3 linked regions of the Spirulina major PCC 6313 genome follow. The protein of the gene in region 2 interacts with the protein of the main gene of each other region in a pairwise test. Links are inferred from orthologs where the notes say so. Each region holds a gene or a part of one and is shown on either strand. Other genes may lie near its edges.

What was found. Proteins that work in one complex are often made in the same cells at the same time.
Region 1: the proteins of rlmB (region 2) and SPI6313_RS20995 interact in binary tests that used the Escherichia coli proteins (3 or more experiments, as listed by UniProt). The link is inferred for Spirulina major PCC 6313 from one-to-one orthologs.
Region 3: the proteins of rlmB (region 2) and tsaE interact in binary tests that used the Escherichia coli proteins (3 or more experiments, as listed by UniProt). The link is inferred for Spirulina major PCC 6313 from one-to-one orthologs.

What each region holds. Positions count from the first base shown.
Region 1 is NZ_KV878783.1:4,735,921-4,741,144, reverse strand. Bases 44-2,859 are described here. They hold SPI6313_RS20995 (bifunctional ADP-dependent NAD(P)H-hydrate dehydratase/NAD(P)H-hydrate epimerase), read left to right. Parts: upstream 44-599; coding sequence 600-2,120; downstream 2,121-2,859. Other genes in these bases: SPI6313_RS20990 (ABC transporter permease), read left to right, coding at 2,152-2,859. In the rest of the region: SPI6313_RS21000 (PAS domain-containing hybrid sensor histidine kinase/response regulator), read right to left, coding at 1-27; more of SPI6313_RS20990, read left to right, coding at 2,860-3,027; SPI6313_RS20985 (PhzF family phenazine biosynthesis protein), read left to right, coding at 3,074-3,943; SPI6313_RS20980 (TetR/AcrR family transcriptional regulator), read right to left, coding at 4,056-4,718; SPI6313_RS20975 (NAD(P)-dependent alcohol dehydrogenase), read left to right, coding at 4,846-5,224. UniProt on the Escherichia coli protein: Bifunctional enzyme that catalyzes the epimerization of the S- and R-forms of NAD(P)HX and the dehydration of the S-form of NAD(P)HX at the expense of ADP, which is converted to AMP.
Region 2 is NZ_KV878783.1:1,563,432-1,571,009, forward strand. What follows is about bases 1,990-4,880. They hold rlmB (23S rRNA (guanosine(2251)-2'-O)-methyltransferase RlmB), read left to right. Parts: upstream 1,990-2,996; coding sequence 2,997-3,764; downstream 3,765-4,880. Other genes in these bases: carA (glutamine-hydrolyzing carbamoyl-phosphate synthase small subunit), read left to right, coding at 1,990-2,044; SPI6313_RS06735 (STAS domain-containing protein), read left to right, coding at 2,195-2,539; SPI6313_RS06740 (Mini-ribonuclease 3), read left to right, coding at 2,548-3,000; SPI6313_RS06750 (DUF1816 domain-containing protein), read left to right, coding at 3,888-4,172; SPI6313_RS06755 (alpha/beta fold hydrolase), read right to left, coding at 4,328-4,880. Also shown: SPI6313_RS06725 (aromatic ring-hydroxylating oxygenase subunit alpha), read right to left, coding at 1-709; more of carA, read left to right, coding at 896-1,989; more of SPI6313_RS06755, read right to left, coding at 4,881-5,146; SPI6313_RS06760 (threo-3-hydroxy-L-aspartate ammonia-lyase), read left to right, coding at 5,325-6,347; rplU (50S ribosomal protein L21), read left to right, coding at 6,497-6,877; rpmA (50S ribosomal protein L27), read left to right, coding at 6,941-7,195; SPI6313_RS06775 (HhoA/HhoB/HtrA family serine endopeptidase), read left to right, coding at 7,363-7,578. UniProt on the Escherichia coli protein: Specifically methylates the ribose of guanosine 2251 in 23S rRNA.
Region 3 is NZ_KV878783.1:3,052,604-3,057,885, reverse strand. Bases 44-2,917 are described here. They hold tsaE (tRNA (adenosine(37)-N6)-threonylcarbamoyltransferase complex ATPase subunit type 1 TsaE), read left to right. Parts: upstream 44-1,177; coding sequence 1,178-1,657; downstream 1,658-2,917. Other genes in these bases: SPI6313_RS13435 (hypothetical protein), read left to right, coding at 1,841-2,914; SPI6313_RS13445 (gluconeogenesis factor YvcK family protein), read left to right, coding at 44-1,089. In the rest of the region: more of SPI6313_RS13445, read left to right, coding at 1-43; SPI6313_RS25115 (WD40 repeat domain-containing protein), read right to left, coding at 2,932-3,546; SPI6313_RS25110 (response regulator), read right to left, coding at 4,200-5,069. UniProt on the Escherichia coli protein: Required for the formation of a threonylcarbamoyl group on adenosine at position 37 (t(6)A37) in tRNAs that read codons beginning with adenine.

The DNA of each region.
Region 1 (5,224 bases), 3.2 Mb from region 2 along the record:
TAACTGGGATTTTTTTTCAAGACTCATGTTTGTTTGACGAGGGAGGTCTACCGATCGTGACTTGATCAAGAAAGATTAACAAAAATAGAGCAACCTGGCGTGTTTTGTGGGCGCTGATCTGCTTTAGACTTGATTGATAGGACATTTGGAAATGACAATCAGAGAACGTGCAAATCGACGAATGACGAAATCAGTATCTATGGGATGGGTAAGATCCCATCGTATCGTATTCGGTGATACCCTTTAGCTTCTAGACTTTTGACCTGATTTGAATATTGTTAAATGTTCATAATTTTTTTTATTTTTTAACAAAATTCAAAATAGCCACAATGGACTAAAGTGGTTTGAATCCGATCAAAAAGGGCTGGGTTGCGATCGCGTTGCTGCCGCAAAAGACTCAAAATCCTTCAGCCTGCCGGATCTTCTGGCTGGCTCACGTTGCCGAAGCGATTCCGGCTCGATACATGGGTGACTTGAAAGGATTAAGCCTAGACTGTGACTATTATACAGGCGTGCCTGAAATAACTCTGAGTTGTGATGCTTGAGGCTGATCCTGTGCTACAAGAATTGCGTTAGGTGCTGAGCTATCAATAAACCCCATGAATCGACAGTATCCCATTGTAACGGCTGACCAGATGCGCCGAATTGAGTTGCAACTGTTTGGGGCAGAAATGCCGGTGGCGGCGTTGATGGAGAAGGTGGGCGGGCTGATGGTGCAACGCATTTTAGCCAGTGCGGTGGGGGCGCGATCGCAGTCCTTCGGTATCTTCGTCGGCCCTGGCCATAATGGCGGCGATGCTCTCGTGGTGGCGCGAGAATTGGCATTAATGGGCCGTTCGGTTTTGCTGTATTGCCCGTTTTCGCGCTGCAAGCCCTTGACCGCGCAGCATCGCACCTATGCCGCCTATGTACAGATTCCCACCGTCTCAAGCCTGGCGGAGTTGATCCATTGTGATCTGATTATTGATGGGCTGTTTGGGTTCGGTTTGACGCGGGCGATCGCGGGGGATCTCGCGGCTGAGATTACCGCCCTCAACGAGAGCCAAACCCCTGTGATCAGTATTGATTTGCCGTCGGGGATTCATACGGATACGGGGGCGGTGTTGGGGGTGGCGGTGCGGGCTACGGAGACGCTCTGTTTAGGACTGTGGAAGCGGGCCTGTTTTCAAGAGGCGGCCTTGCCCTATTTGGGGGCGGTGCAGTTGGTGGAGTTTGGCATTCCCCCCCAGGCGATCGCCGCTGAACTCGGCTCCACTCCGCCCCATCAAATTTGGACGACAACCCAGGCCCGCGCTAGCTTGCCCCTTCCCCGTCCCCCCGTCACCCATAAATATCAACAGGGGCATCTTTTGTTAATCTGTGGGTCGCGGCGCTATGGGGGAAGTGCGATGCTGGCGGCGTTGGGGGCGCGGGCTAGTGGGGTGGGGATGCTGTCGATCGCAGTACCGGAGTCCCTCGCGGTGCTTTTGGTGGCGCAGGTTCCGGAGGCGTTGGTGATCGGGTGTGCGGAGACAGCCACGGGGGCGATCGCCTCGCTGCCGACGGATTGTGACCTGAGCCGTTATGATGCGATCGCCTTCGGCCCCGGCTTAACTCAGGATGTCCCCGATCTCCTCACTGCGCTCCTCTCAGTTCCTGTGCCGTTGCTCCTCGATGCCGATGGCTTAAATCTGCTGGCCCAACGCGACGCGATCGCCACCCTCCAAACCCGCCCCGCCCCGACGATCCTCACGCCCCACCTGGGAGAATTTCGCCGCCTGTTTCCCGATGTGGACGGGGGCGATCGCTTCACGGCCCCCACCGCTGCCGCTGCTCAAACGGGGGCGATCGTCCTGCTCAAAGGGGCACGCACGGCGATCGCCCATCCCGACGGAAACCTGTGGCTCATCCCAGAAAGTACCCCCGCCCTTGCCCGTGGCGGCAGCGGCGATGTGCTCACGGGCCTCCTCGGTGGCCTCCTCGCTCAACCCACCGCCCCCCTCGATCACATCACCGCCACCGCCGCCACCTGCCACGCCCAAGCCGGTCGCCTCATCGCCCACAGCGAGAGTGAACTCGCCGTCGATCCCCTCACCCTGGCCCAAACAGTACCCAAAGCGATCGCAGCAATGGGAGAATAAAGCCGTTCTTGCCCATGATTTTGGATTGCCGATGGTAGCCTCGAATGCACGCTGGTTGCAGTTCTTTAAACGCCCCTCCCTCTCCCGACATCTGATGGTGATCGGGGCTGTGATTACGGGTCTATTTATCCTGACCGCCCTCTCCGCCCCCCTTCTCGCCCAGTGGGGCATGATCGCCGACCCCCAAGAATTCCTCACTAACCCCCTCCACGAACCCCCCAGCGCCGCCCATTGGTTCGGCACGAGCCGCCAAGGGTATGATGTGTTTTCCCGTACCCTCTTCGGGTCACGGGCGGCCCTCCATGTGGTGGTGATCGCCACCACCCTTTCGCTGCTGATCGGTGTGCCCTTGGGGTTGGTGAGTGGCTATCTGGGGGGACGGGTGGATCGTCTGTTGATTTTTTTGATGGATACGATCTATACCCTGCCGGGTCTCCTTCTGTCGGTGACGTTGGCGTTTGTAGTGGGGCGTGGGGTGTTTAATGCGGCGATCGCCCTCAGTATCTCCTACGTTCCCCAATATTTCCGCGTCGTTCGCAACCATACCACCAGCGTTAAAACCGAACTCTTCATCGAAGCCGCCCGCGCCATGGGAGCTTCCCCCCTCCACATCCTCTCAAAATACCTCTTCCTCAACGTCATCCAAAGCGTCCCCGTCCTCTTCACTCTCAACGCCGCCGATGCGATCCTGATCCTGGGCGGCCTCGGCTTCCTCGGCTTAGGCCTTCCTCCCGACATCCCGGAATGGGGCTACGATCTCCGTCTCGCCCTCGATGCCCTGCCGACGGGGATTTGGTGGACAGCCCTTTTTCCCGGTTTAGCGATGACCTGCCTTGTCACCGGCCTTTCGCTCATGGGAGAAGGCCTCAGCGAAATTTTCAACCCCCCCACCGATCGCGGCAGTTAGTCCCACGCGGTAGAGTATTTCAACCCCAACCCATCGATCACACCCAATGATTACCCATCGAGATATGCAACCCATTCCCCTGTCAAACCTGGTGCAAAGAATTGCGGCGTTTTCCGATGGCGCGATCGGGGGAAATCCTGCCGGGGTTTTAATTACAGCGCAGCATCCGAGCGAACCGGAGATGAAAGCGATCGCCGCTGATGTGGGTTTTTCAGAAACGGCCTTTGCCGCCCCCATAGGCGATGCCTTCCGCGTCCGGTATTTTTCCCCCGCCTCAGAAGTTCCTTTTTGTGGCCATGCCACGATCGCCCTCGGTGCAGCCCTAGCCCTGGAACGGGGCAACGGCACGTTTAAACTCATCCTCAACGACGCAGCAATCACCGTAGACGGTCATCAACAGGACGGCATTATCGCCGCCGCCCTCCAATCTCCCCCCACCCACAGCACCGCCGCCGCGCCGCCACTGGTCGCCGCAGCCCTGCACCTCTTGGGCTACACCCCCGACGACCTCGATCCCAACCTCCCCCCGGCCTACATCCACGGCGGGGCGAATCATCTCCTGCTCGGCCTCAAACGCCGGGACACCCTCGCCGCCATGGCCTACGACCTCGAAGCCGGTCGCGTCCTCATGGAGCGAGCCAAGATCATCACCATTCTGTTAGCCTATGCCGAAACCCCCCAACGCTTTCACACCCGCAACCCGTTCGCCTCCGGGGGCGTATATGAAGACCCGGCCACAGGGGCGGCTACGGCAGCATTGGGGGGGTATCTTCGTGATCTAGGCTGGCCCCATCAGGGCGCGATCGATGTGGTGCAGGGGGAAGATATGGGGATGCGATCGCTCCTCAGGGCGGAAATTTCCCCCATTCCCGGCAGTTCGATCCGCATTTCTGGCACGGCCCGTTTAATGGCGTAGGGGACTGAACCGCAGCGCTTGATCTCGTTGTGGCGGCCCGATCACAATTGTGCGATCGCGTTGAGCCGCACGCATCACAGCCAACGGTGCGTTACGCTTCGTGAACGACACCCTACGGAGCCGTTTGGCGCAGTGTTTCTAACCCCTGCAAAATTAAATCTAAGCCGAATTCAAACGAGTGAATGCCGTCGTACTGTCCCGCGATCACCTGGTGGGTGAGGGCGTTCATGTGGGGGTATTGTTCCGGGGGAATCATCGCGAGATATTGCTCGGCGGCGGTGGCGTAGTCGGCGGCCTCGAAGGGAAAATTTAACGCCTGGAGGGTGAAGCCGTAGATGTGGCTATCGATCGCATTCCACGCCTGATCAGCCAATTCAAAGGAAAACCCCGCCGCCCGCAAGCAGCCCAACGTGGCATCAATGTAACGCAACATCGCCGGCCCCACATTCACCCGCGCCATAATTTCCGACGCGGCCCAGGGATGGCGCATCAAAACCCGATGGGCGGAGCAAGCCCGGTGGCGCATCGCGGTTTGCCAGTCGGTATCGCGGGGGGGCAGGTCAATTTCGCCGATGACGCGATCGATGATGCCATCGAGGATGTCGTCTTTGTTGGCGACGTGGTTATAGAGGGACATGGCTTTGACCCCCAGGGCTTCGGCAAGTTTACGCATCGAAAGGGCAGCGATGCCGCCATTGTCTACGAGGTGGAGGGCGGTGTGGAGAATGCGATCGCGGCTGAGGGGTTGGGTTGGGGAGGATGGAGGGTTGGACATTGGATGTAGGTGGGTTGCCTAAGCTGTATCTTGACAAACTTACGTCGTAAGTTAAACTTACACTGTAAGCGTAAGGGGGTCACGATTCATCGTCCCCATTACCCATCCCTAGATTTTTGAGGTTCCTATGGCTCCAGCGTTCACACCGTCTCAATCCCGTACCGAGCAACCCGTGACGATGCGAGCGATCGCCCAAACGCGCTACGGTGGTCCCGATGTCCTCTCGTTGCAAACCGTCCCCAAGCCCAGCCCCGCAGCGGATCAAGTCCTCGTGCGGGTCTATGCCACCTCTGTCCATGCCGGGGATTGGCATTTGATGCGCGGTACACCCTGGCTCGTGCGGTTGATCTATGGTGGTTTGTTCACGCCCAAAATCCAGATTCTCGGCTCCAACATGACGGGGCGGGTGGCAGCCGTGGGCACGGCGGTGACGGAGTTTCAGCCAGGGGATGCGGTCTATGGGGACTTGTCGGAATCTGGGTTTGGCGGGTTTGCGGAGTATGTTT
Region 2 (7,578 bases):
CGGTGGTGGTGCTTTCGATGCGGACACTGGGGAGGCGGAAGGAAATTTCAGTTTCCGGGACACCGCCCAGCATCTGGTACACAAAGGTCATGATCCCCACCTTGTGGCGCACCATCGTGAAACCGAGGTGAGAGGCGACAAATTCGCGGGCTTCTTCGTGAAAATCATGGCCCGATCGCCACCACCAAGCGCGATGGACAAAGGGTGAATGGGCGGGGTCCATCAGACCCACGACGGCATGATCGAGGGCGCAGGGGTAGATCATTTTCAGGTGAAATTGGGGGGCGCGACCTTCAAACCCGGAGACGATCGCAATCTCGGCCGGATCGGCGAGGGTGCGATCGCCCATAAAAATCCACAGATTCCCCTGCACCTCCGCCACCGCGTAAGACTTCACCCCAAAGCGGTCTAAATTCAACTGCTGCCCCGTCACCAACGACGGAATATGGGTACAACTCCCCGCCGCATCAAACCGCCAACCGTGGTAACAGCACTCCACCTCCGCCCCATCAAACCGGCCACAACTGAGGGGAATCGCCCGATGGGGACAGAGATCCCGTAGGGCAAAAGCGTCCCCCGCCTGGGTACGTCCAAAGAGAATCGGCTCACCCAAGAGAGTTTTCGCCCGCATCTTACCCGGTTTGAGGGATTGGCTTGGCAGCGCAAAATACCAAAGGTTACGGAGAAATGAGGAATCGGCTTCGATCATTAGGTTTGCAAGATGAACAGAATTTAGAGAGGGAATGCCAGAATTCGCCCCCGTCGGGCAGTGGAGATTTAGACTATCCCATCCCACCAGCCGGATCAACACATTCTTAAAATTGTAGGATTGAATGCTCAATCCCTGAGGCAACCCCTGTAAAGTAGGTGATTGGCTGAGTTACCCGCAACATTTATGCCCATTTCCCCAGAAGTACCCGCATTGCTCGTCCTCGCTGACGGATCGATCTATCACGGCTTCTCCTTTGGCGCAACCGGGACTGCGATCGGCGAAGTCGTCTTCAACACCGGCATGACCGGCTACCAAGAAGTGCTCACCGACCCCAGTTATCGCGCCCAAATCATCACCTTTACCTATCCTGAACTGGGAAACACCGGGGTTAACGCCGAAGACGAAGAATCCGCAGGGCCCCAAATCCGCGCCGTCATCGCCCGCAACATCTGCCACCGCCCCAGCAATTGGCGTTCCACCCAATCCCTCCCCGACTACCTGAAGCAGTATAAAATTCCCGGTATCTACGGCATCGACACCCGCGCCCTCACCCGCCGCCTCCGCTCCGGTGGCGCGATGAATGGTGCGATTTCCACCGAAATCCTCGACCCGGAAGAACTCCTGCGCCAAGTCCAAGCCGCCCCCTCCATGGCCGGTCAAAACCTCGTGCGCGAAGTCACCACTTCCCAAGCGTATGAATGGAATACGTCCACGGACACCGTTTGGGAATTTAGCGACACGGCCCACAGTGGTGATGCGTCGCTAACCGTGGTGGCGTTGGATTTTGGGGTGAAGCGAAATATTTTGAACCGCCTTGCCAGCTATGGCTGTCGGGTGATTGTGGTGCCGGCCAGCACGCCGCCGGAGGACATTTTGAGCCATCATCCGGATGGTATTTTTCTCTCCAATGGCCCCGGTGATCCGTCAGCGGTGACGGAGGGGATCACCACGGTGACCGAACTCCTCAAGGCCCAAAAGCCGATGTTTGGGATTTGCATGGGGCATCAAATTATTGGCCTGTCCTTGGGGGCGGAAACTTTTAAGTTGAAGTTTGGCCATCGGGGGTTGAATCAACCCTGCGGCCTGGATCGCCAGGTGGAAATCACGAGCCAAAACCATGGCTTTGCGGTGACGGCTGATTCCCTAGGTGATGATGTGGAAGTGACCCATTTAAACCTGAATGATCAAACGGTGGCGGGGTTACGCCATAAAACACTGCCGATTTTCTCGGTGCAATATCACCCGGAAGCGAGTCCGGGGCCCCATGATGCGGACTATTTGTTTGAGCAGTTTGTGAAACTGATGCGGGAGCATCAGGCGGTTGCTGTTTAACGCAGGGGTTGAGATTTCGCCGGCTCGATGGGGCCCGCCTAGTCGGGCTTCGCCGTGGCCTGTTATACTGGCTAATCGACTAATCAACTTTATTCTGTCATTCGCACGCATAGGGAGGGTGGAACCATTCCTGAACAACTCAATTTAACCGTGAGCCTACGGGGCACACGCGAGGTCAAAGAAAACTGTCAGATTATTCGGCTGATCGGTCAGCTTGATGCGTTTTCAGAGCCTACATTTCAGAAAGTGTTAGGCAACTGTCTTGATACGGGCCCGAAGCATATTATTTTGGGGCTGTCCGCGATTGACTTTGTGGATAGTTCTGGGCTGGGGGCGTTGGTGCAGTTGGTGAAGAAGACGCAGACTGAGGGCGGTAGTGTCCAGTTGGTGACGAATGCGCGGGTGACGCAGACGGTGAAGCTGGTGCGTCTTGAAAAGTTCCTGGCGCTGCAACCGTCGGTGGAAGAGGCGATCGCTAGTCTTGCGAACCAATAACCCCCCCGATGCTTGTGGGTGAACCACGCCAACCCCCCCCAACGATTCGTCATTGGGCACAGGAGCGCCTCAGTTCTCTGTCGCCGTTACCCCGTTCCCTTGGTCAAGTGGAGCAACTGTCTCCGACGGCCCTTGCCTATATCGGGGATGGGGTCTACGAACTTTTTATTCGGACAACCTATCTGCTGCCACCCCAGCGGATCGCCACCTACCATCGGCAGGTGGTGTCTCAGGTACGTGCTGAGCAGCAGGCTGCGCACCTGGATCACCTGATCCCCCACCTCACCGCCCCGGAACAGGAGATCCTGCGTCGTGGTCGTAATGCAGCGACTCGCCCGCCGCAGCGTCTTGATCCGAGGATTTATCAGCAGGCGAGTAGTTTGGAGACGTTGATCGGTTATTTATACCTAACTGATCCGCCTCGTCTCAGTGAATTGTTTTATTATTTGCAACTGCCATGACGGTACGGGATGATTTGGTCTATGGTCGCCATTCGGTGCGGGCCACGCTAGAGGGCGATCGCATGCCCCAACGCCTTTGGGTGACGGCCAATGTGCGCCATGATCCCCGCTTTGCAGACCTGTTGGCAACGGCGAAATCTCAAGGGGCGGTGATTGATGAAGTGTCCGTCGGGCGGCTGAATCAAATGACCCAAGGGGCTAATCATCAGGGGATCGTGGCCCAAATTACCCCCTATGAATACTGGGATCTGACGCAACTGATCATCCATGCGGCCAACGTCAGCGAGCAGCCGGTGATCATCGTTGCGGACGGGATCAATGATCCCCATAATCTCGGTGCAATCATTCGCACCGCTGAAGCGATCGGCGCTCAGGGACTGGTGATCCCCCAACGTCGCGCCGTGGGGATCACGCCCACCGTCTTGAAAGTCGCCGCTGGGGCCTTGGAATCATTCCCGGTGGCACGGGTTACCAATTTGAAGCGGGCCGTGACGGAATTGAAGACCTCCGGGTTTTGGATCTATGGCACCGTCGCCACGGCTCCCCAGACGATCATGACCACGGATTTACGAGGTGCGATCGCGCTGGTCATCGGATCAGAAGGGCGAGGCTTAAGCTCCTTAATGGAACAAAACTGTGATAGCTTGGTGTCCATCCCGCTCCAAGGTCATGTTCCGAGCTTGAATGCATCGGTCGCCACCGCCATGGTTTTATACGAGGTTTTTCGTCAGCGTTGGCAGGCCAGCGATTCAGAAACTGTGTAATTAGAGACTTTCAAAAAATGAATGAAAGGAGTATAAAGAGAGTTAAATCCGCAATTATTAAATAATGTAAAGCGACGCTCTTGGTTGGGCGAGCTGTTTAAAACACGATTTTGGGGGAATTTAATGAAAGAGATTTGGCTGAAATTCCTAGAGGCGACCGGTAAAGCCTTTTGGGTGGAAATCACCACAGAGCAGCCACGCTGTACCTACTACTTTGGCCCGTTTGCCAGTGAAATCGAGGCGAAAGAAGCAAGTCCAGGTTATATCGAAGATCTAAAAGAGGAAGGCAGTCAGGGCATTCGATTCTCCGTCAAGCAAATGAAGCCGACGGATCTTACGATTGATCATTCATTGGGGGAGATATTTGATCCTGAGACAATCCCCGCTCTCAGTGGTCACGGAGTTTAACGGGGAACCATAGCAAACTAGACTGCATCGGTTGCCAAACAATGCAGACGGCTGACGGGATTGGGTCGATCGCACAGCCGATTTTTTAGGGTCATTTTGCCTGGGGTGCAACCGCGATCGCGGTGGGTATGCCCGTGGATGGTGGAATCGGGACGTTATAGATTCTGTTGGCGTAACCAAGCGTGAATCGTTTCGTTCATGGCGTTCGGGACTTCCCAGGGGAAAAGGTGGGCGGTGTTGGGGAAACAGTGCCAATCGCAGCGGGGGAGAGTTTGGGCGGTTTCCTGGCTGGATTGGGCGGTGATGTTGATGTCGTCCGCACCGGCCACCATTAAACAGGGCATGGTTAAGGTGGGAAGATCGGCGAGGCGGTTATAACCTTGGCGGAGGGCGGTGTTGAGGGCACGATGGGCATGGCGGGAGGTGCGGAGATAGGCGGGGGTTCCGGCGTGGGCGAGGTAGTGGTAGGCGGTGGGGGTGTGTTGTTTGAGGAGGCGGCGAAAGAGCGATCGCGTCCCAAAGGTGTCAATATTCCACTGCCAACCGGGTTTAACCCCATTGATCAACCCCGCGATCCCCGTATTCACATATTCCCACCAGGGAATGGGGGGATAATTCCCCCTCGGTCGAGCGGCTGTGCCGATCAAGATTAACCCCCGGTAACGCTGGGGATTACGTAACGCCAATTCCATCGCCAAAATCCCCCCTAACGACCACCCCAAAATTAAGCACTCTTCAATCCCCTCACGATCAAGCAGGGCTTCGAGATCGGCAATGTGGTCGGCCATTTCAAAGGGATCTTGTACCTGACTCTGACCATAGCCCCGCAAATCCGGCGCGAGGGTATGATATCGGGTCGATAACGGCTCAGTGAATACGGCCATGGCTGACCCGGAGCCGGGATGACCATGGAGACAAAGGATCGGAACGCCGGAGCCTCGGCGCTCGACTTGGAGAGGATGGGGGTTAGACATGGAAAATAGGGTTAATCATTGTGATGCCTATTGATCATAAAGTGCCATTGAGCGCACCCTGAGGGTCGTCGAAGGGTAAGCGGTCGGGCGGGCTTCGACGATCCTCCACCCTCGATTGTGATCAGCAGCCCTCCGTAGGCCCGCGACTTGATCAAAATGGTGTTGAATTTTGAAAAGCATGAATAGATTGAAACCGATGAATCCCCCCGCTTGTACTCCCCAGGATATCGACCACGCCGCCCAACGCTTACAGGGAATCGCCCATCAAACCCCTGTCTTCACCTCCCGCTGTGTGGATGAACGGACGGGCAGCCAGGTATTTTTTAAAGCGGAAAACCTCCAACGGACGGGATCATTTAAGTTTCGGGGGGCGTATCATGCCCTGTCGCGGTTATCGGAACCGCAACGGGCGGCGGGAGTAGTGACCTATTCGTCCGGCAACCATGGTCAAGCGATCGCCCTCGCGGGCCAACTCCTCCACATCCCCACCACGATCGTGATGCCCACCGATGCACCCCAGGTGAAACAGGCAGCCGTGCGAAGCTATGGCGCGGCGATCGTGCTCTATGACCGCGCCCAGGAAAACCGCGAAACCATTGCCCAGCAGCTTCACGAAACCCAGGGCGCAACGCTGATTCCACCGTTTAATCATCCCGACGTAATCGCGGGGCAGGGGACGGTGGCGCGGGAATTGATCGAGGCGGTGGGATCGTTGGATCTGCTGTTGGTGTGTTGTGGGGGTGGGGGGTTGCTGTCGGGCTGTGCGATCGCCACTAAGCACACCCTCCCCCATTGTCGAGTGATTGGCGTTGAACCGGCGGCGGGAGATGATGGAGTGCGATCGTTCCACAGCAAAACCCTGCAAACCGTGGCAAATCCCGACACGATCGCCGATGGGGCGCGTACCCCCAGCCTCGGTGATTTAACCTTTCCGATCATTTTGTCCCACGTCGATGACATGGTGAGCGTCACCGATGCGCAACTGCTCGATACCCTGACGTATCTTTGGACGCGCTTAAAATTGGTGATCGAACCCACGGGCGTTTTGGGAGCGGCGGCGTTGCTCCAAGGCGTTGTCCGCGCACCGGGTCAGCGCGTCGGGGTGATTCTCAGCGGGGGAAATGTGGATTTGGCTACACTTTTGGGTGTGGTAAATCGGGGAGAGTGGGGGCATCTCGCTGATGAGGTTGTCAGGGATTGATCCCCAGGTCTTGGGTCACAATCTGCTCAGGAGACAGAGTTATACTGTATAATCAAAAATTGCGTGTTTACTATTTCTGCTCGGATCAGGTTCACACCATGAAACGCGATCGCACGCGACCTGTACGGCCACACTAACAAGGAAACCCCATGACCTACGCCATTATCGAAACCGGCGGCAAGCAACTTCGTGTTGAGCCGGATCGCTTCTATGACATCGAACTGCTCCACGTCGATGCAGGTGAGAGCGTTTCGATTGACAAAGTTTTATTGATTAACGACGACGGTGACGTGCAGGTGGGGCAACCCCATGTGGACGGCGCGACCGTTGAAGGGACGGTGCTGCGTCACTATCGCGGCAAAAAAGTGATCGTCTACAAAATGCGCCCCAAAAAGAAAACCCGCAAAAAACGCGGTCATCGTCAAGAAATCACCCGCTTGCTGATTAACTCAATTTCGATCAATGGGACAGCGATCGCCTCCGGCAGCGGTGAAGCCGTTACCCCCGAAGTGGTCGAAACCGAAGCCTAAACCCCAGAACGCTGCACCCTAACGTAAAATCAAACCAATCCCCCACCCTTTGGAGATCTCACCATGGCACATAAGAAAGGTACTGGTAGTACACGAAACGGACGCGACTCAAACGCCAAACGCCTCGGCGTTAAGCTCTACGGCGGCCAAGCGGCCAAAGCCGGCAACATCATCGTCCGGCAACGGGGCACGCGCATCCACCCCGGCGAAAATGTGGGACGTGGCAAAGATGACACCCTCTTTGCGCTGGTGGATGGCGTGGTGACCTTCGAGCGTCGTGGTAAATCCAAGAAAAAAGTGAGCGTTTATCCGGCCTAGGGAACGGTTTTAACCCTTCCCCGTCTGAATATTCACCCCCACAGGGACAGCCATCGGGTTGTCCCTTTGTTGTGGGGAGGAGCGGCTCAGAGGCTCGATATCCCACGTTAAAATGGGGGGATGTGTGCCCCTTGGGTTCAGTTTTATAGCGAGTGATAACTTAAACGATGCGTATTTCTCAAGCAATCCGGAGATTCGGTTCCCACGTATTGGCCTTACTCGTGGGCAGTCTGCTGGCCTTTGGGACGGTGCGGGTGTCGGCTTCCAATGCTGGCCCTGCCCCTGACGCGGCTGCTGCCCCTGCCCCTACCACCCTGCTGGCTCAGGACACCTCCGCACCATCGACTGGGCGGCGCAGCTTTGTCACCTCAGCGATCGCCCGC
Region 3 (5,282 bases), 1.5 Mb from region 2 along the record:
CAAACCCGCAGTTTGGGATCAATTACCGAAGTGTTACAGGTGGGCGAAGGCGAAGAACTGATCGATCGCCTCTTGGCCCATCGTCGCCTCAACCGGGGGCCGAAAATTGTCGCGATCGGGGGCGGTACGGGCTTATCAACGATCCTGCGGGGCTTAAAAGAATACAGTGCGAATATTACTGCGATCGTCACCGTGGCTGATGATGGCGGCTCCTCCGGACGACTGCGGCGGGAAATGGGGATTTTGCCCCCTGGGGATATTCGTAACTGTGTGGCGGCTTTGGCAGCGGAAGAACAGTTGCTGACGGAGTTGTTTCAATATCGATTTAATTCGGGGGATGGCTTGTCGGGCCATAGTTTTGGGAATTTGTTCCTGACGGCGATGACGGAGATTACGGGTGATCCAGAACGGGCGATCGCCGCCAGTTCTAAGGTATTAGCCGTGCGCGGTCGTGTCCTCCCTGCTACCCTCAGCGATGTGAGCCTCTGGGCCGAAATGGAAGATGGCCGCCGCATCGAAGGGGAATCCCAAATTCCCCACGCCCAGGGCCGGATCGCTACCATTGGCTGCACTCCCGATAATCCCCCCGCCCTCCCTTCTGCGATTAAGGCCATCAACGAAGCGGACTTTATTATTTTGGGCCCCGGTAGTCTCTACACCAGCGTGATTCCGAATCTCCTCGTGCCGGAAATTCGCGAGGCGATCGCTCAATCCAAAGTCCCCCGCATCTATGCCTGCAACATCATGACCCAACCGGGGGAAACCGATGGCTACACCGTGGCCGACCATATCCGCGCCATCGATCGCGCCTGTGGTCAACGCCTCTTTGATGCGGTGGTGGTGAATCGGCGATCGCCCTCGGCCCATACCCTGATCCGCTACGCCCAGGAAAAAGCGCATCCGGTGTTTTGCGATCGTGAAGACATTAGCCGCCTCGGTCGCCGGATCATCGCCGCCAATATCATGGCCGAAGACGAGCACGGCTACGTCCGCCACGACCACCAACGCCTCGCCCGCGTCCTGCTCCGATGGTATGGTAAAACCCACGGCTTCAAAAGCCTCCAAGATGAAGCGATCGTTAATCTCTAGCAATCCTATATGAGGTGTGAAATCCTCAGCCTTGAGAAACAAGGGGCTTAAGCCCCTTGCCTGTCCTGATCTAATTTAGGATTGCCATATGACCCCGACTCACATCCTCCACCTCCCCGACGCGGCCGCCACCCTCGCCCTCGGCCAACACCTGGGGCACATACTTCCCCCGACGGTTCTCCTCTTGTCTGGGGATCTTGGTGCAGGGAAAACTACCCTGATTCAGGGCCTCGGTCAAGGTCTCGGCATTGCTGACCCCATCCTCAGCCCCACCTTCACCCTAATCAACGAATACACCGACGGCCGCCTCCCCCTCTATCACCTCGATCTCTACCGCCTCGATCCGGCTGGGGTCGCCACCCTCTACCCCGAACTCTATTGGGACGGTGTCGAAGTGGAGCCGGGCATTATGGCGATCGAATGGGCCGAACGCCTCCTCGATCCACCCCCCGCCTACCTTGACATTCACCTCCACACTGTCGAACAATCTCGCCAAATTACCCTTACCTGGGTCGGCCCGGTTCCTCTGGCGTGGGCGGCGGAGTTTCGCCCTGATACCTTGGTTTAGGCGTGGGATCGGCTGGGTGAGATGGCGCGATCGCTCCCGCTCTCCATGGCACAAGGATCAACATTTATCGAGCCTGAGGCGCGTAGACCATCAATTTTCTGAGGTTTTGCATTATTCTGGTAGAGAATTCTGCGCCAATCTTGGGTGCATTGTGCTGGCCTAGCCCATCGAGAGAAAAAAGCCATGAGCGAACAAACCCCCCAGTCTCAGCAGTTTGAAACGCCGCAAACTTGGGAGACTGAACCCACCGTCACGGTTGAAAGCACCGCCACCGAGGGTGACCAGGAAACCCTGAACCCGATTCAAGAAACGGATTGGTTCACCCTGGCCCGGAAACTGCGTCAGCGCAACCGTGAACTGCTCCAACGGGCAGCGGATTTAGAGCAAGCCCTGGCCACAACCCAAGAATCGCTCCAAGCCGAACGACGCTCCTCCCAACAGCGGGAGCGGGTTACGGTGCAGCAAGGTGAAGAGTTGCTCGATGCCCAAGGGCAGATGAGTTTACTCTTTCAAGAGTTGGAAGCGTCTCACCATGTGGCACAACGGCAGCATGTTTTGATTGAAAACCTCTCGCAACAGTTGGAATTGGCCCAGGCTCAAATTGTGCGCCTTGAACAAGAATGTATTTTGGCGCGTCAAACCTATACGGAGCAGGCGAGTTTACTCCATGAGGCGGCGGATAATTCCCAAGCTCTGCGTCAGCATCTCGATCGGCAGCAGTCCCACACGCAGCAGTTTCAACTGTTGTTTGGTCGTTATTTAGAGAAGTCCGAGGCGGGAGACTGGGGGCAAGGGAGTCAAGCCGGAACCGATTCGGTTATTCGTGCGGATGAACCTGCGATCGCATCGCCATCCCCGCTTACCCAACTGCAACCGCCCCCAGAAGAGATGAAACCCTCTCCGATTCAACCCTGGTCAAATCAGCGATCGCAGCAGCCCGCTCCCCCCACCTGGGCGGCGCGTCTCTTTGACGAGGAGGAAGAACGGGCGGTGGAAATGCCCCCGGCTCCTGAAACTCCTGCTGTTTCCGTCTTTGACGCTCCCGCTCCGGCGGCTGCCCCCCCAGGCAAGTTTGCAAACTTGAACCTCCCGGACTTCCACGCAGTCCGCCGCAGTGTGATGCCCTTACCCCGCAGCCAGGCAGCGATTCAACCCCGCGAAACCCCGCCCCCGAAACCCGCCCCGACCCATCGCGCTCCGAAAAAAGTCCCGTCGATCGCAGCGGTGAACTTGCCCAGTTTTCCCAGGGTTCGTTAGGGGGTGCTGGCCGGGGTCTAGCAACCCCAGAGTTTAATTTCTGTCAGGGTCGCGGTGACAATCACCCAACCGTCGGGGCTAACGGCCACGGCGGTAATCGGTTGATCATGGGCTTTGATCAGGCGGATCGGGTTGCCGGTTGTCCAGTCGAAAATACTTAAGATGCCCTGTTGATTGCCGCTGATCACGGCTTGACTGTCGGGGCTGAGGGCGATCGCTGTCGTCCCGAAGGATTCATCATTGAGGGGGCCGAGGAGTTCTCCGGTTTCCAAATCCCAAAAACAGATATTGCTGGTGAGGGAACTACTCAGAATGGTGCGGCTGTCGTTGGCGATCGCCACCCCCGTCGCCCCAAAGGATGCATCATTAATCGGCCCCCACAGATCGCCACTGGTAAAGTCCCACACTTTCAAATTACTGTGGGGGGAACTGGTGATCACCCGTTGGCCATCCCAGGTCATGGCTAACCCATTCACCCCCATGGATGAATCATTTAAGGTGTCAAAGAGTTGGCCGCTGCTGACATCCCAACATTTAATGTTGCTCTGGCTCGCGCCGGTTAACAGCAGGCTGCCGTCGGGGGAAATGGTTAAACAGTCTGCGCCTTTGGAGAACAGGTCAAACTGCAACACTTTGGTAATCGTGGCTAACTCCCAGGCGCTCAGGTAGGTTTCCGGGCCACAGGTATAGAGCAGACCGCCATCGGGACTAATGGCGAGGCCTGTCACGCCGCGATCGCGCTGATCAAGGTGAATATGGAGACAATCAAAAGCCGCATAGTTGATGGGTTCCCATGCGCTTACCGCTGGGTCTGCGGGTGCATCTTCGCTGGGGGGGTCAGGGTCTGGATCGGAGGCGATCGCCGGCTGCGGGATTAAATCGGCGGTGGTCGATTCATCCGCTGCGAATTCATTCGCTGCCAATTCATCCCCTTCAACACCGTCATCCGCTGCCGATTCATCCGCAAATTCATCTGCGAATTCATCCGCGAATTCATCCGCATCGGTAGCCCCCACAGGCGCAGTCGTTACCTCAGCAGGACTCGGCGCAGGTGATGGAGCCGAGGGAGAAACCGTAGGAGCCGCACTCACCGCACCAGCAAAGGGATCATCCGCGTCCTGGGGCGCGGCAGAGCTAGGGGGAGGCGGTTCAACAAAAAAAGGGTTTAGGTCTGCATCGGGTTCGGGGCTAGCTTGGGCGGTTAAGGCCGCGATTTCATCGGCGGAAAGGGCACGGAAGGGGCTTTTGGGATCAGACGTTGGGGCGGCTGAACCGGGAGCCGCTGTCACGGCAAAGGGATTATTCGGATCAGGGGGCGCGGCGGGTTCGGGAGCCACGTCGATGAAAAAGGGATCACTGGGGTCAGGTTGGACTGGCCCCGGCGGTGCGGACGGCGGTGCGATCGCGCCCGCCATCGCCCCATGACTTGCCACTGCCGCCACGTCGGGTTCCACGTTGGGCGGCGGGGGGGCAGCGGGCTTGGGTGGGGGGGGCGCGGGGCGGCGATCGGTGGTGGGGGGGGCGGAGCCGGGATCGGTGGAGATGGCGGCGGGGCGGCAATCACGCGATCGGGTGGAGGGGCAGCGGGTTTCGGTGGGGGCGGCGGCGGTGGAGGGGGCGCAGCCTTAACACGGGGCGGTGGCGGCGGTGCAGCCGCCGGTTTCGGGGGGGGCGGTGCAGCTTTGGCACGGGGCGGCGGCGGCGGGGTCACGACAGGGGCCGCCGCCGGACGAGGAGCCGCTCGTTTTTTCACTTGTGCTGGGGCGGGGTCTTGGTTCGCCCGGCGCATGGCTTCTTTAATCGCCCCTTGGAATTGTTTGCGATTAAACGGGCGGTTAATGACCGCAAAGGTGGTGTGGGGTTCGGGTAGGGCTTTGGCGACGGGATCGTTGGGGTCTGCGACTAAGAGCATCGGAATAGTGCGGAGCTTGGGGTGTTCCTTGGCTTTTTTGAGAATCTTCCAGCCGCTGACATTGGGCAGATTAAATTTCAGCACCATGAAGCGGATATTGGCCAGTTCTGTCTTGATCACATTTAGGGCAGCTTTGCCATCCCCAATCGTCACCAGGTCAAAGTTACCACCCGGCATCATCCCGCGCAGTTCTGCAACACTTGCCGCGTCACTGTCTAAAAGAAGCACTTTATGATCTGCCATCGCTTGCCCTGATTCTGCCTTGGACAAAGTTTAACGAATTTAGGATGCCTAGCCAAGAAGAGGAGCGAGGATCAGGAGCGATCGCACACCCCACCGATGGACTGCCTTCGATCCCGTCGCCACCCTCCTGCGATCGCCCCCCGCCAAATCCGTACAATCCTTTTAGATTTCAGGGGAGAGCCAGGTTCATCCCTTACAGTGAGGCTGTATCGT